Regions from separate parts of the Comamonas sp. lk genome, predicted to be linked through region 1. Evidence: predicted binding sites of a transcription regulator. Region 1 holds the regulator's gene; the other holds the start of a gene.
What was found. Region 1 encodes LexA, which represses DNA repair genes until DNA is damaged. Its sites were predicted from a motif close to ACTGTATNNNNATACAGT; they were not measured.

Region 1 (7,986 bases):
TCCGACCTTGACCGAAGTGATAGATGCAGAGCGTGAATCGGCTGTTGCAGAACAAGACGCCGCACGCGCGAAAGAAATGCCGTTGCGAGAGCCGGCACCGCAGCCCGAGTTGGCGCCAGACACGCTTGGCGCCTTGGCTGTGCCCAAGCAGGCCGCAGCTTTTCATTCTCCCTGGCTTGCTGACGGTCTGTATGCCAAGCGCGGCGCGGTAGCTCTTCCCAAGGAGTTACCGCCGCTGCCCGAGGCTTTGCCGCCTCAGCCCTCGTTTTCGCCAGCCGAAGTGATTGAGGCCGCGAGCCAGGAACCGGCCGCTGAAGCTCAAGTTGAAACGGCAGCATTGGTTCAAGCCGAACCGCATGCGCTGGATATTTCGAACCTTGCCGAGCTGGGGTCAGAGCCTGTCAGAGAGCATGAGTCGGCGCCTCCCCAGGCAACTGGCTTGCCTTCGCCCCAGCAGCCGCAGCAAGGGTTGGTTGCGAATGCTCTGGCTTCTGCGGTAAGCGAAGAAGATCTGGTTCATCGCCTCATGCAAAGGGTTGATCTGGTGTTGGAGCAGCGCTTGCGCGAGGCCATCGCGCAAGTGGTGCAGGAACAGACCCGCACCATGGTGCTTAGATTGCGGCAAGAGGTGGAAACCGTGGTGCGCCAGTCTGTCTATGAGGCTACGGAGGGCGAACTGTCAAAGCAAGTCAGCCTGAAATCCGAGCAGGGCACGGAGAGCAGGCACTGATCTCCGAGGCTGGCAGCCGCTTTCACTGTCTGAGCCGGATAGGGCCTGAGAGCACCTCGGGGTTGAGGATGTGGGTGGCATTGCCGGCCACAAAATTCACCACATTCTCAAAGGCGGCGCGGAAGTAGAGCTCGTAGCTGTCTTGCTCCACATAGCCTATATGCGGCGTGCAAATGCAGTTTTCCAGACGCAGCAAGGCATGTCCTTGCAAAATGGGTTCACTCTCGAATACATCGATGGCGGCCAGACCGGGGCGGCCACGATTGAGCGCGCAGAGCAAGGCCTCAGGCTCTATGAGCTCGGCGCGTGAGGTATTGACGAACAGGGCGGTGGGCTTCATGCGGGCCAGGTCCTGAGCCGTGACCACGCCGCGCGTAGCTTCATGCAGGCGCAGGTGCAGAGACAGCACATCGCTTTGCTCAAAAAAAGCTTCCTTGGATGCGGCGGCCGTCAGGCCATCATCCACAGCTCTTTGCCGGGAGGCTTCGCTGCCCCAGACGCAGACCTGCATGCCAAACACCTTGCCGTAGCTGGCCAGCAACTGGCCTATGCGGCCATAGCCCCAGATGCCCAAGGTGCGGCCACGCAGCACATTGCCCAGACCGAAGTTGGTGGGCATGGAGCCGGTCTTGAGTCCCGATTGCTGCCAGGCTCCGTGTTTGAGATTGGCAATGTACTGCGGCAGGCGGCGCATAGACGCCATGATCAAGGCCCAGGTCAGCTCGGCAGGGGCGACCGGAGAGCCTACGCCTTCGGCAATGGCCACGCCATGGTCGGTACAGGCTTTGACGTCGATATGGGCGCCTGCCTTGCCCGTCTGGGCGATGAGCTTGAGACGCGGCAGTTTTTCCAGCAACTGCCGGGTGATGGGCGTGCGTTCGCGGATCAGAACGATGATGTCCGCGTCGCGCAGCCTGATGGCCAACTGGCCTACGCCCTTGACCGTGTTGGTGTAGACCTTGGCATTGAAAGGCTCCAGCAACTGGGCGCATTCGAGCTTGCGCACGGCATCTTGATAATCGTCCAGAATAACTATGTTCACTACCGGAATCCTTTGGTAAGTGGCTGAATTGATTGGATAAATCCAATGCATTCAATGCGCTAAAGCTTTGGCTGCCCCAATCTGCGCCAAAACCAACGCCGCCAGGCGGCCCTAGGCCCGCCTTACTCACTCCATAGCTTAGCGTAGCTTTTGGCATCACTTTACGAAGTATGTCACTTGAAGAGGATCTGCCCGGTATTTTGACGCCGTGCTGCAAGAGTATTGATAGCAGAGACTCTATTGTCCTTCCGGCTGATTCGGGGGTAAGGTCTGGGCGCTGTGAGCGGATCTCGAGATTGGATGGCTGGGAAGCCAGCAAGGAAAGCTGAAGCCGCCGGTGTGCTCATGGCATCAATCGCTGTTGCTGATGGTTTTTGAGTATTTTTCAAGATGCTCAAGCAGACGCTCATACAACTCGTCCGTGGCCATGGAATTCAGGACCTCGGTCTTGGCCTCTTCGGCATGCAACTCAAAACGTAGACGCAAAGTCTTGAAATGTTCGGGATTCAGGGTTTCGATCACTGCGAACAGCAACGCTTCCTGGGCCACGAGCTGACTTTTCATTTTTCTCAGCTCGGATCCTTGACTGCCTAAAAAATCCATCTCGCTCCCCCATTTGATTTTTATCAATTTTAGGAGCAAAAGCCGGCCATGGTGACCAAGGCGAAGTGCTGCCGCAAGCCATGTTGAGAGCCGCAAAAGCGCAAGCTGGCTGCAGCCTCGTGCAGGCGGAGGTGAGATAAAGCGCCAAAGTGCCCTAACTCCATTACGGCCTATCGGCTTCAAGCAGCTCCGATCGGACTCAGCCCCGACATCAAGGCAAAATTGGAACTTCCAGCTGCTGGATGCGCTCTGGAACCAACACAAGGGGCTTTGTATGACACGAATTCTTCCGATGTTGTTGATCGCCGTCAGCCTGATGAGCGGCGGAGCCTTTGCCCAGGAACGTGTCGCGCTGCGCAGCAGTGCCAGCTCCTCGGTCAGCGGGCAGATCAAGGGGGACGATAGCGCTCAATATGCGCTGGCTGCCGGGCCTGACCAGCAAGTGACGGTCAAGCTGGTCACCAACAACCCCAGCAATTACTTCAATGTCGAGAGAAAAGGCAGTTCAGAGGCGGTTTGCCAGGGCGCATTGACGGGCAATGTCTGTATGTTTCGCCCGGAGACAGGGGCAGACTATGTCATCCATGTATTTCTGATGCGCAATGCAGCGCGGCGTGGTGAACAGGCGCAGTACACGCTTTCCATGGAGCAAAGTTCTTCAAGCACCGGTCAGTCGGCGCCGGCCGCCGATATGCAGGCTGCATCGGCAGCCATGGCTGCGTGCAAAAGCGCTCTGGCCTTGAAGAGTGGGGCAAATTCCTTGTTCGTGCTACCGCTATCGCATGTGCCTGCGGCCGGAGGCTATGAAGTCTTTCTCATGCTTCAAGGCGTGCAGTGGCTGTGTGCGACGGATTCCAGGGGGAATGTGAATCGTCTTGAGCAACGCTGAGCGCCTTTGAACGTCTCATGCAGCGGGGCTGTATTACGGCGTCAGGGGGCGGTGATCGTTGCCCGCAACGGCTCAGGCGTGCCAGACCTGTTCTGCGCCTGCCATGCGCTCAAGCGCCGCGCAAACATCGGCCATGCGGCCGGAAATCAGCAGGCACTCGGGCTGCTTTTGTGGTTCGCGCTGCACGATTCTCAGCAGGCGCGGCTGGGTGCTGTCAGCCGCTTGCAGTGGCAAGGCCAGTTGCTGCTGCGCGGCCACTGGCTTGCCGTAGCGACCTGCGCTATTGCGGCGGCGGGTACGGCTGCTGCGCAGGGTAATCACATTGGGGTAGGCGCCGGTGCCTTGAAACCGCTGTGCTTGCTTTTGCTCTTGTGCGCTGCCGGAGCTGGATCCGTCTACGTGGTCTGGCCCGCTGTCATTGCTTGCAGCCCATGCGGCTGAGGGCTGTCCTGCGGCAGTGGCGACGGGAAAGATTTTCCAGGCAAAACGTGTCAAAGACAGCAGTGGTGCGGTGAATCCCATTTGGCAACTCCTTATCAAAAGCCGTGAGGCATGAGCAGGGCAGGATTGCAAATTTCAGGCAAAGCTCCGCTCAGGGCGAAGCTGCAAGGCTTCGCGCCTACCACCTGGGCTGGAGAAAACAGGGGCTGTGCGCAGCGGTAAGGCCTGGCGCGCAGCGGCAGTAGTTACATGAACATGCTGTTGCGGATCAGACCCACGGCCAGACCTTCGATGGCGAACGACTCTTCGGGCGCCACATGAATCACCTTGTAGTCGGGATTTTCGGGCAGCAGCTCAATGCCCTGGGGTGTGCGCTTGAAGCGCTTGACCGTCACATCGTCACCCAGGCGGGCCACCACGATCTGGCCGTTGCGTGCCTCGGTGGTGGCTTGCACGGCCAGCAGATCGCCATCCATGATGCCGGCGTCGCGCATGGACATGCCGCGCACCTTGAGCAGGTAATCGGGCTTGGCGGCAAACAGGCTGGGCTCGACCGCATAGCTCTGGTCTATATGTTCCTGGGCCAGAATGGGCGAGCCGGCAGCCACGCGGCCCACCAGTGGCAGCACCAGCTGTGCCATGGAGGACAGCGGCAGGGAAAAGCTGGCGCCACGGGCCGCATTGATGTTGCGCACGGTGTCCGCACGCAGGCGAATGCCGCGCGAGGTACCGCTGACCAGATCAATCACGCCCTTGCGGGCTAGGGCCTGTAGATGCTCTTCAGCGGCATTGGCGGACTTGAAGCCAAAAGTGCTGGCGATCTCGGCGCGTGTAGGGGGAGCGCCGGTGCGGGAAATAGTCGATTGGATGAGGTCCAGAATCTGCTGCTGGCGGGGAGTGAGCTTGGGGTGGTCTAGCATGCTGGCATCCAGTCTTGGTTCGATAGGCTCAGGCTTGAAGGCCTGGGTCTGGAATTCTGATCTGTTGGTTTATACAGTAACTGTATTTTTAACCAGTTTTTTGTGGAGAGCAAGTGGCAATTCCTAAGATTGTGATTTTGGGCACCGGGGGAACGATTGCGGGCCAGGCGGAATCGAGCACGCAGGCCGTGGGCTACAAGGCCGGGCAGATCAGCGTGGAGAGCTTGTTGGCTGCGGTGCCGGATTTGCCACAGTTGGCTGCGGCTCCGCTGGCCGCCATGCAGCTGGCCCAGATCGACAGCAAGGATATGGATTGGCCGGTGTGGCGCAGCATGCTGCGGACCGTGGCCGAGGCGCTGGCCGATGCCGATACGCAGGCCCTGGTGATCACGCACGGCACGGACACGCTGGAGGAAACCGCCTGGCTGCTGCAAACCGTGCTGCAGCCCATCAAGCCGGTGGTGCTGACCTGCGCCATGCGCCCGGCGACTTCGCTACAGGCCGATGGCCCGCAAAACCTGCGGGATGCGGTGGCCGTGGCCGCCAGCGCCGTGGCTGGCGTGTGGGTGGTTGCGGCCGGCGAGGTGCATGACGCGCAGCAGGTGCTCAAGGTGCATCCTTACCGCCTCAATGCGCTGCGCTCCTATGAGAGCGGACCTTGTGCCGTGGTGGAAGAGTGTGCCGTGCGCTGGCTGGCCCAGCCCGTGGTCGCCAGCCAGGCACAGGCTTTGAGTAGCACGGCGTTCCAGGACTTGCTGGCCCACAGCGAGCTGCCCTGGGTGGAATTGCTGACCTCCGGGGCTTTGCAAAGCGGACGCAGCGTGGATGCGCTGGTGGCCGCCGGCGTGCGCGGTCTGGTGGTGGCAGGCACGGGCAATGCCACGATTCATGCCCAAATGCTTCAGGCGCTGGCACGGGCACAGCAGGTTGGCGTGGTGGTGTGGAGCAGCACCCGCTGCCTGGAAGGCTTGCCCGTGGGCTTTACTGAGCTGCCCTCGCAACCTACTGTGGTCAAGGCGATGGCAGGGATTTCGGGCTGGCTGCGCGCTGGCGCAACGGAGGGAGAGCCGGATGTGATCCTGCTCGCGCCGGGCAAGGCCCGCGTGGCGCTGATGCTGGCGCTGGCATTGCAGTCGGGCAGTGATTCCTGAACTGATAGCGGCTGGCGCATGCAGAGTAAGCGCTAGAACGCAAAAAAGCACCTCGATGAGGTGCTTTTTTGAATGCGCGCCTTAACGACGCGCTTGCCGAGGCTGGCTTATTCGGCCAGAGCCGCAAAAGCGCGTGCCGTGATTTCTTCCACGCTGCCAGTGCCGCTGATGGCGCGGTACTTGGGAGCTGCAGCGGCGTCGGCCTTGGCCCAGTTGCTGTAGTAGTCCACCAGAGGGCGGGTCTGGCTGCTGTACACATCCAGGCGCTTCTTGACGGTTTCTTCCTTGTCGTCTTCGCGCTGCACCAGGTCTTCGCCGGTGACATCGTCCTTGCCAGCCACCTTGGGTGGGTTGAACTTGACGTGATAGGTACGGCCCGAGGCGGGGTGGCTGCGGCGGCCGCTCATGCGCTCGATGATGGCCTCGAAAGGCACGTCGATCTCCAGCACGTAATCGAGCTTCACGCCGGCAGCCTTCATGGCGTCGGCCTGGGGGATGGTGCGGGGGAAGCCGTCGAACAGAAAGCCCTGGGCGCAATCGGGCTGGGCAATGCGTTCCTTGACCAGGTTGATGATCAGGTCGTCGCTGACCAGCTGGCCGGCGTCCATCACCGCCTTGGCTTGCAGGCCCAGAGGCGTGCCGGCCTTGACGGCAGCGCGCAGCATGTCACCGGTGGAGATTTGGGGGATACCATACTTTTGGCAGATGAAGGCGGCCTGAGTGCCTTTGCCGGCGCCGGGTGCACCCAACAAAATCAGTTTCATGGAGATCCTTGAGGAGAGTAGAAATTCTTGGCTTGCCAGAGGTGGTGGGGTGGTCACCAGTTTTGCCCTCCGGCTATATTTTTTCGCGGGCAAGGATAGCACGCACAAGACCAACACAGGCTTACACAAGTGGCTAGCGACTGTCACAAGTGCGGCCTGGGAAGGCTTTGTTGCTACCTTTGAGCGATGGCTGTAGTTGTAGCTGTGGAATCTGGCGCCCGCATGCGCTATTCGGACTAAGTGGAAATTATAGCGGGAAGCGCTTGATTTATATGGGTTTTATATTGAATTCAATATGCTACCCATATGTGTGGAGCGCCAACTGCTTTTGTTTTGATAGTGAACCAAGGGAATTCCCTTGGCGTGTCCGGCTTCAGGCAAACAGGGCGCGCACGCGCTCCAGATCTTCGGGCGTATCCACGCCGGCGCCTGGCGCATGGGGCGTGATATGCACGGCAATGCGATGGCCGTGCCACAGGGCGCGCAGCTGCTCCAGCTGTTCCATGGCCTCGGTGGGGGCGGGCGAGAGGCGGGGGAATTCGCGCAGAAAACCGGCCTTGTAGCTGTAGATGCCTATATGGCGCAGCGGCGTAAAGCCCGCATGACCGGCTTGGGCCGCAGCACCGCTTTCAGCGTTCCACCAGGCTGTATCGGCGTGATCACGCGAGAAAGGGATGGGCGCGCGGCTGAAATAGCTGGCCAGACCCTTGGCATCGCAGACCACCTTCACCACATTCGGGTTGCGGTAGTCTGCCAGGCTGTCTATGGGGTGGGCGGCTGTGCCCATGCTGGCTTCTGGGCGCGCCAGCAGCAGCTGGGCGACGGCGTCGATCAGGGCCGGGTCTATCAGCGGCTCGTCGCCTTGCACATTCACCACCACATCGTCACCCGACAGGCCTAGCTGTTCGCAGGCTTCGGCCAGGCGGTCGCTGCCGCTGGGGTGGTCGTTGCGGGTCAGGATGGCTTGCACGCCATGCTGCTGGCAAGCCGCCACGATGCTGGCATCGTCTGCCGCCACCACACAGCGGGTGGCGCCGGCCAGCGCCGCGCGCTGGGCCACGCGCACCACCATGGGCAGGCCGCCAATATCGGCCAGGGGCTTGCCCGGCAGGCGGGTGGAAGAGAGGCGGGCAGGAATCAGTACCGTGTAGCTCATGGCTTAGCGGTCGTCTTCGAGTTCTTCGTCCGACAGCGTACGGGCCTCGTTTTCCAGCAGCACGGGAATGCCGTCGCGCACGGGGTAGGCCAGACGGGCGCTGTGGCTGATCAGTTCCTGACGCTCGCGGTCAAAGCGCAGCGGGCCCTTGGTGACGGGGCAGACCAGCAGTTCAAGAAGTTTGGCGTCCATGGGAATCCTGCAAAAGTGTGATGAGTTGAGGCGGGGCGGCCTGTATGGGCTCAATGATAGTCAGAGCCGAGCACTGAGACGGCGCCGCTGCCGCAATT
Region 2 (7,986 bases), 2.3 Mb from region 1:
TGATCGACGTGCACATCAGCCGTCTGCGCAGCAAGGTGGACAAAGGTTTTGAACCGGCACTCATTCACACCATTCGTGGCGTGGGTTACAGCCTTTCGGACAAGCCCCACGAACTGCCCGAGGTGGTTTGATGCGCCTCGTCAAACCGTGGAGCTCCCTGGCCTTCAGGTTGGCGCTCAGCTATGGCGCGCTCATGGTGCTGACCATGGCGATTGTGCTGTCGGTTTTTTATGTGCAGACGGTGGGCGTGGTGCGCATCAAGTTCGACAAACAGGCCGAGAACCATCTGCGTCGCCTGACCGAGCATCTGGCCAAATATGGCCAGGATGCGCTGGAGACTGAAGTTCGCCAGACCCTGCTCGATGGCGTGAACACCGACACGGAAATCTTGATTCTGATGGACCCTGAGGGCACGCCCATCATGGCCAATGCGCAGGTGTTTCCGCCACGTCGCCTGACCGCCATGGGGGTGCGCGAGCTGACCGTCAAGCGCAACGGGCGCCTGATCGTCGGCCGGGTGGCTGTCTCCGAACTTTCCAATGGCAATCTGCTGGCCGTGGGCAGTGATATGCAGGTGCAGCGCAATCTGGAGGAGCTGTTCGGCCAGGCCAGCCTGATGGCCGCGATTGCGGCCTGCATCATGGCCGTCATCGGTGCGCTGATCTTCAGGCGCGTGGTGGAAGAGCGAGCCGCCGACATTCGCAGCACCATGTCGCGTGTCGCTGCCGGTGATTTGAGGCAGCGCATTCCGGTGACGGGCAACGATGACGAGTTCACCTTGCTCAACCGCGACATCAACACCATGCTGGATCGGCTGGAGCAGCTGATGGAGGGCATACGTCACGTCTCCAACACGATTGCGCACAACCTCAGAACGCCGCTGACCCGCATTCTGTTGCGTTTGAGAAATGCGCAGCAGGCGGGCCAGGTCGATCAGTCTGCGGTGCTGGAAAAAGTGGCCGAAGAAGTGGCGGAACTGGGCATTGTGTTTGAGAAACTGCTGCAGATCGCCGAGGTGGAAAGTGGTGCCAGTCGTCAGAACTTTGCGCCCATGGATATCAAGGCCCTGCTGGTGGATGTGGTGGATTTCTACGAGCCTCTGGTCGAGGATGCGGGAGGGGTGTTGCATCTCGATGTGCATGGCGAACCCATGGCCTTGGGCGATGCCGATCTGATCGCCAGTGCCGTGGCCAACTTGGTGGATAACGCCATCAAATACGGCTCGGCTCCGGGCAGCGAGCATGGTGCCGATTTGCGCTTGCACGCCGGTGTGGCGGCCGAGCATGGCAGCGAAGGCGGTGCGCCGGGCGTGGAGATCACCGTGCAGGACCAGGGCCCTGGTGTGGACGAAAAAACACTGGAGAAAATGACTACCCGCTTCTTCCGTGCCGACTCCGAAAGAGAGGGCTATGGGCTGGGTCTGGCCAGCGTGCTGGCCATCGTGCAGCTGCACGGGGGCAAGCTCAGTTTTCACAACCGTCAACCCGGATTGCAGGCGCGCATCTGGTTGCCCGCCATGGCGCGGACCTGAAAGCCTCTGAGGCTTTTACTGCTCAGGAAAGCGCCCTGTTCCCGTAGGCGCAGAAGCCGGGCTTGGGGCCTTTCTTGGGGTGCAGGCGGCAGGTTTCCGGCCGCTTGTCATACACCGTGCATCGGCGGGTCTTCTTGTCGAGAAAATTGCAATCTCCGCCGGCGCGGCGCGCCATGGTGAAGATATTGTGCTTGGGGTTGTAGTGGTCTATCAGCTTGGCTTTTAGCAGGCGCTTGGCGATCAGCTTGGGCTCCACGTTTTCCACTTCAAACGGGTCCACCAGCTCGAGGCGCACCAGATCCGGCAGCTGAACTTCCAGCGGCATGGTGCAGCAATTGGCGGCGCAGCTGTCGCACATGCCGGCTTTGTATTTGCTCCAGGTTTCGAGCCGATCCACGTCGACGATACGGATGGAGGATTTCATGGTGTTTGCGCTGCAAGGGGCGAAGAAAGAGGGCGCACTATACGGCCCGCACCGCGCTTGGATGGTAGAGCCCGCAAACGCCCCTGATGTCTTGTCAGGTCTATCGGCGGGCCTCAGTCCGGGCCGCTCAGCAACTCCTCATGCCAGTCAAAATATCCAGTCAAATAACGGTTTTGCGCTTATTCTCAAAGCGCAAGCAGCTATTGATTCAAGAGTATCCCGCCATGAATTCCTCCTCTTCAAGTGTCCAGACCCGGGCCACAGCCATAGGCTTGCTGGCGGTGCTGTGCTGGAGTTGTACCGTGGGGCTGATGCGTGCCATTGCCGAACCCCTGGGGGCCGTAGGCGGCGCAGCCTGTCTTTATTCGATGGCCGCCGTGTGTATCGCGCTGACGCGTGGTATTCAAGGGCCTAGGCAATGGCGTTCCATGCATCCCGTGTATTTCTGGGGCTGCGGCGCTTTGTTCGTGGTGTACGAAATCTGTCTGTCGGTGGCCGTGGGCCTGGCAGACGACCGATCCCAGGCCATGGAGATAGGACTGATCAACTATCTTTGGCCCAGTCTGACCATTGTGCTGGCCGTGTTGTGCAAGCAGCAAAGCGCGCGCTGGTGGCTATGGCCCGGCGTGGCCCTATGCCTGTGGGGCTTGGCGCGCGTGCTGGCTGGAGACGCCTTCAGTGCGCGCTCCATGTGGTCTCATGTGCAGGGCAATCCCGTGGCTTATGGCATGGCGTTTGCGGCGGCGTTGCTATGGCCTGCCTACAGCCTGCTGGCGCGACGTTTTGGCGGCGGCTTCAACGCGGTGGGCTTGTTTGTTTTGTGGACGGCACTGGCGCTCTGGATCAAGTGGCTGATGCTCGATGTCGACAAGACCATGGACTGGTCTGTGATCACGGGCGTGCAGGTCTTTCTGGTCGGGGCTCTGACGGCGCTGGGCTATAGCTGCTGGGAGCATGGAATCCAGCACGGCAAGCTGGCCATCATGGCCGCCGCCTCGTATTTCACGCCCGTGCTCTCGGCCCTCATGGCTAGTGCGCTGCTGCAGGTGCTGCCGGGCTGGAGTTTCTGGCAGGGCGTGGCCCTGGTGACGCTGGGCTCGCTGATCTGCTGGATGGCAACCCGACGCATGGGCTAGCCCGCCCGGCTTCACTCTTCTTCAAAACCTTTGCCGCGCAGCACCTTGCTGGCAATTTCGGCGCTAAAGCCGCGAGAGGCCAGAAAGCGCATCTGCTTCATATGCTCTTGCGGCGTTTGCGGCTGGCTGCCAAAGCGCTGCAGCCAGAGCGCATGGGCGCGCTGCAGCTCGGTATCGCGCAGCTGCTCGGCGGCGCTGCGCAGGGTGTCGTCATCGAGCCCCTTGGTTCTGAGCTCCTGCACCAGGCGCGCCGAGCCATAGCGGCGCGCCTTGCTGTGGATCACAGACTCCACCACCCGCTGCACGCTGATGAAGCCGCGCTTTTCCAGCTCATCCAGAATGGCGTTCAGGTCATCGCCTTCCTCCACATACCCGATCAGCTTGCGCTGCAATTCCAGCCGTGAGTGTTCGCGTTGCGACAGCAACTTGAGTGCGCGACCCTTGAGCGAGAGCTTGGCAAAGCCCATGTCAGCAGTTCTCCAGAAACAAAAAGGCGCAGGACGAACCTGCGCAAAGATGGCAACCTGTAGGGCGGCAAGACCCAGATTTCAAAACTGGCGCGCTCCGTTTCAGAGGCGCCATTGCCGTGCGCAGCGCGTTTTATTCCGCGATCACGCCGTCTTTGTCGACCTTGCCCTTGCCGTTCTTGGCGGGCTTGGCTTCGGGCACATCGCTGTTGCCTGCGCCGGGCAGCAGAGCAATGCCCAGGCTGTCGCGCACCTTGTTTTCGATTTCGAAAGCCAGGGCGGGGTTTTCACGCAGGAATTCACGTGAGTTGTCGCGGCCCTGGCCGATTTTTTCGCCGTTGTAGGCATACCAGGCACCGGATTTTTCGAGGATCTTGGCGGTCACGCCCATGTCCAGAATTTCACCTTCGCGGCTGATGCCTTCGCCAAACAGGATGTCGAACTCGGCGGTCTTGAATGGAGGCGAAACCTTGTTCTTGACAACCTTGACCTTGGTTTCGTTGCCGATGGCTTCGTCGCCTTTTTTGATGGTGCCGGTGCGGCGGATATCCAGGCGCACCGAGGCGTAGAACTTCAGCGCATTGCCGCCGGTGGTGGTTTCGGGCGAACCGAACATCACGCCGATCTTCATGCGGATCTGGTTGATGAAGATGACCATGCAGTTGGTCTTCTTGATGGTGGCGGTCAGCTTGCGCAGGGCCTGGCTCATCAGACGCGCTTGCAGGCCGGGCAGGGCATCGCCCATTTCGCCTTCGATTTCGGCCTTGGGGGTCAGGGCGGCCACCGAGTCGATGACGATCAGATCCACGGCGCCGGAGCGCACCAGGCTGTCCACCACTTCCAGTGCCTGCTCGCCGGTGTCGGGCTGGCTGATCAGCAGCTCATTGAGGTTCACCCCCAGCTTCTGAGCATAGCCGGTGTCCAGTGCGTGTTCGGCGTCGATGAAGGCGCAGGTGCCGGCCAGCTTTTGCATCTCGGCAATCACCTGCAGCGTCAGCGTGGTCTTGCCCGAGGACTCGGGGCCGTAGATTTCGATCACGCGGCCGCGGGGCAGGCCGCCTACGCCCAGAGCAATGTCCAGACCCAGAGAGCCGGTGGAAACCACCTGGATGTCCTGGATGGCTTCGCCTTCGCCCAGCTTCATGATGGTGCCCTTGCCGAACTGCTTTTCGATCTGGGCGAGTGCGGCTGCCAGTGCTTTGGCTTTTTCGCTGTTGGCGTCTGCGGACTTGGCTGTGGCGTTCATATCTAGCTCCTGGGTCGGTGGTGCGGCGGTCTGGGGTCAGCTCTGTATTGGCTTCAGAACTGGATGCTTGAACAGTAGTTTATGGGCTTGTACTTGCCATGTGTTGAAATATTTAGTCAGTTTGCCTTACTATTAATCAATGACCGAAATCGCCCCCGTGACCCCTGCCGACGATGCCTGGCGGCAAACCCATCTGGGTCGCTTGCTGGGCCATGCCATGCGCCGGTTCGATGCGCGCGTGCTGCAGCTCATGGCGCGCGATCTGGAGGTGCCGCTGGCGCTGTCCAATCTGGCGGCGCGCGACAAGGTGGGCGCTGCCCATATCCACATCACAAGGCATTTGTCGCTGGCCGGAGACCGGCTTACCGATCTGGCCGAGAAGGCCGGCATGAGCAAACAGGCCATGGCCGACCTGGTGGCCCAGTGCGAGGCCTGGGGTCTGGTGACGCGCGAAATCGACGCGCGCGATGCGCGCGCAAAGCGGGTGCGCTTCACGCAAAGCGGGCTGGCATGGCTCAAAGCCTTTCACGATGCCGTCGCGCAGGCACAGGCCGAATTTAGGGAGGCCGTGGGCGAGGATGTGGCCACGGTGGTGGCTCTGGGTCTGGAAGCCTATGCCGAAGGCTATTGAAGCGCTGCCGTTGAGTCTGCAGACGGCGGGCCGCTCTCTACAATGGCAGCAAAGGCGCCGCAGATTTGCAGACTGCCTGCCCTGCGGCAGCCATACATAACCAGGAGACAACCCCATGCGCATACTGATTGCTGAAGACGACCAGGTGCTGGCCGATGGCTTGCTGCGCACGCTGCGCAGCTCGGGTGCCGTGGTCAGCCATGTGGCCAGCGGCAGCGAGGCCGATGCCGCCTTGCTCACCAACAGCGAGTTTGATTTGCTGATTCTGGATCTGGGTCTGCCCAAGATGCATGGGCTGGAGGTGCTCAAGCGCCTGCGCGGCCGCGGCGATGCGCTGCCGGTGCTGATTCTCACGGCGGCCGATTCGATCGAAGAGCGCGTGCAAGGCCTGGACTACGGCGCCGACGACTACATGGCCAAGCCGTTTGCTCTGTCCGAGCTGGAAGCGCGCGTGCGGGCGCTGACGCGTCGCGGCATGGGCGGCGCCAGCTCCACCATCAAGCATGGGCCGCTGGTATACGACCAGGCCGGCCGTGTGGCCACGATTGACGGCAAGATGATTGAGCTGTCGGCCCGCGAACTCGGTCTGCTGGAAGTGCTGCTGCAGCGCGCCGGTCGCCTGGTCAGCAAGGACCAGCTGGTGGACCGCCTGTGCGAGTGGGGCGAGGAGGTGAGCAACAACGCCATCGAGGTCTATATCCACCGCTTGCGCAAGAAGATCGAGAAGGGGCCGATTCGCATCGCCACCGTGCGCGGCCTGGGCTATTGCCTTGAAAAAATATCTTCCCCCTGAGCGGCTGCGCCGCTTCCCCCAGGGGACGGCAGCCTTTGCTGCGGGGCGGCCCTTGCTGGCTGCCTCTGACCTTACGTAGCGCTTGTCCATGAAGATCTTTCAGCGTGAGCAGCGATCCCTGTTTGGCGAAATCCTGGACTGGATGCTCACGCCATTGCTGCTGCTGTGGCCCATCAGCCTGGCGCTGACCTGGCTGGTGGCCCAGGGCCTGGCCAACAAGCCTTTCGATCGGGCGCTGGAGTACAACGCCCAGGCCCTGGCTCAGCTGGTCATCGTGCAGCGCGGCAAGGTGCAGTTCAATCTGCCGCAGTCGGCCACCGAGATTCTGCGTGCCGATGATTCCGATACGGTGTTTTTCCAGGTGCTGGGTGCCAAGGGCGAGCATCTGGCCGGTGAGCGCGATTTGCCCAGACCGCCGGAAACGGAAGAGGCACCGGCCACCGGCACGGTGCTGCTTCGCGACGAGGAGTACAAGGGCATTGATTTGCGCGTGGCCTATATCTGGGTGCGCATGCCGCTGCCCGGGGAGCAGCACGCTCTGGTGCAGGTGGCCGAGACCCGCGAAAAGCGCAGCGTGCTGGCCACGGAAATCATCAAGGGCGTGATGCTGCCGCAGTTCGTCAGCCTGCCGCTGGCGGCGCTGCTGGTGTGGCTGGCGCTGGCGCGCGGCATCAAGCCGCTGCACCGGCTGGAAGAGCGCATACGGGCCCGCAAGCCCGAGGATCTCTCGCCCATCAACCACAAGGATGTGCCGCTGGAGGTGGTGCCGCTGGTCGATTCCGTCAACGATTTGCTGGAGCGACTCGACGACTCCATCGCTACCCAGAAACGTTTTTTGGCCGATGCCGCCCATCAGCTCAAGACGCCGCTGGCAGGGCTGCGCATGCAGGCCGATCTGGCCCAGCGCGAAGGCACAAGCCCTGAGGAAATCAAGCGCTCGCTGATGCAGATCGGCCGCTCCAGCATTCGTGCCACGCACACCGTCAACCAGCTGCTGGCGCTGGCGCGGGCGGAAAGCGCCGTGCCCGCCATGCAGCCCTGCAATCTGGTGGAGCTGGCCGCCGAAGTGGTGCTGGACTGCCTGCCGCGCGCCATGGACAAGCACCTAGACCTGGGCTATGAAGGCGCAGAGGCTGGCACGCCAGGCGTCTGGCTCAACGGCAATCCCACGCTGCTGATGGAGCTGATACGCAATCTGGTGGACAACGCCATCAACTACACACCCTCCAGCAGCAGCGCACCCGGCGTGGTCACCGTGCGCGTGCTGGCAGACCACTTTGCCCGGGTGCTGCTGCTGCAGGTCGAGGATTCTGGTCCCGGCGTGCCGCAAACCGAGCGCGAACTGGTCTTTCAGCCTTTTTACCGCGTGCTGGGTACCGAGGCCGACGGCTCGGGCCTGGGTCTGCCCATCGTCCAGGAGATTGCGCGCCAACATGGTGCACAAGTGCTGCTGGAAGACGCCAATCCGGGGCAAAACCCCTGCGGCGCCCGGTTTACGGTGCGATTTATTGCGCAGCGCATATCGGAAACTGCGTACTAGGCAAATACTTGCTTACCCTAAAATGAATTTTTATAGGACTTGCCCGTAGGGTGTGCGCACCCCGGAGGCAAGCTTTTGGTATTTCATTGGATCCGGGAGCCTTTCTGATGCAACGTCGTCATTTCATTCACACCGCTGCTGCAGCCGCCGTGGTTTCCTCTTTGCCTGGTCTGGCTATGGCCCAGGATACTTCGCGCGCTCTGCGCATCGTCGTGCCT

Region 2: the regulator LexA is predicted to act here: its motif matches at 4,863-4,880, upstream of recA (recombinase RecA).

What each region holds. Positions count from the first base shown of each region.
Region 1 is NZ_UOOB01000001.1:2,505,000-2,512,985, forward strand. Features, by position in the region: gene EAO39_RS11580 (hypothetical protein) at 1-730, shown strand, start outside; gene EAO39_RS11585 (D-2-hydroxyacid dehydrogenase family protein) at 753-1,772, opposite strand; gene EAO39_RS11590 (hypothetical protein) at 2,124-2,336, opposite strand; gene EAO39_RS11595 (hypothetical protein) at 2,650-3,264, shown strand; gene EAO39_RS11600 (hypothetical protein) at 3,337-3,786, opposite strand; gene lexA (transcriptional repressor LexA) at 3,951-4,625, opposite strand; gene EAO39_RS11610 (asparaginase domain-containing protein) at 4,739-5,776, shown strand; gene adk (adenylate kinase) at 5,884-6,540, opposite strand; gene kdsB (3-deoxy-manno-octulosonate cytidylyltransferase) at 6,914-7,696, opposite strand; gene EAO39_RS11630 (Trm112 family protein) at 7,700-7,888, opposite strand; gene lpxK (tetraacyldisaccharide 4'-kinase) at 7,939-7,986, opposite strand, start outside.
Region 2 is NZ_UOOB01000001.1:233,061-241,046, reverse strand. Features, by position in the region: gene EAO39_RS01085 (response regulator transcription factor) at 1-131, shown strand, start outside; gene EAO39_RS01080 (HAMP domain-containing sensor histidine kinase) at 131-1,531, shown strand; gene EAO39_RS01075 (YkgJ family cysteine cluster protein) at 1,554-1,955, opposite strand; gene yddG (aromatic amino acid DMT transporter YddG) at 2,180-3,091, shown strand; gene recX (recombination regulator RecX) at 3,103-3,558, opposite strand; gene recA (recombinase RecA) at 3,692-4,804, opposite strand; gene EAO39_RS01055 (MarR family transcriptional regulator) at 4,944-5,435, shown strand; gene EAO39_RS01050 (response regulator transcription factor) at 5,551-6,228, shown strand; gene EAO39_RS01045 (sensor histidine kinase) at 6,317-7,768, shown strand; gene EAO39_RS01040 (tripartite tricarboxylate transporter substrate-binding protein) at 7,876-7,986, shown strand, end outside.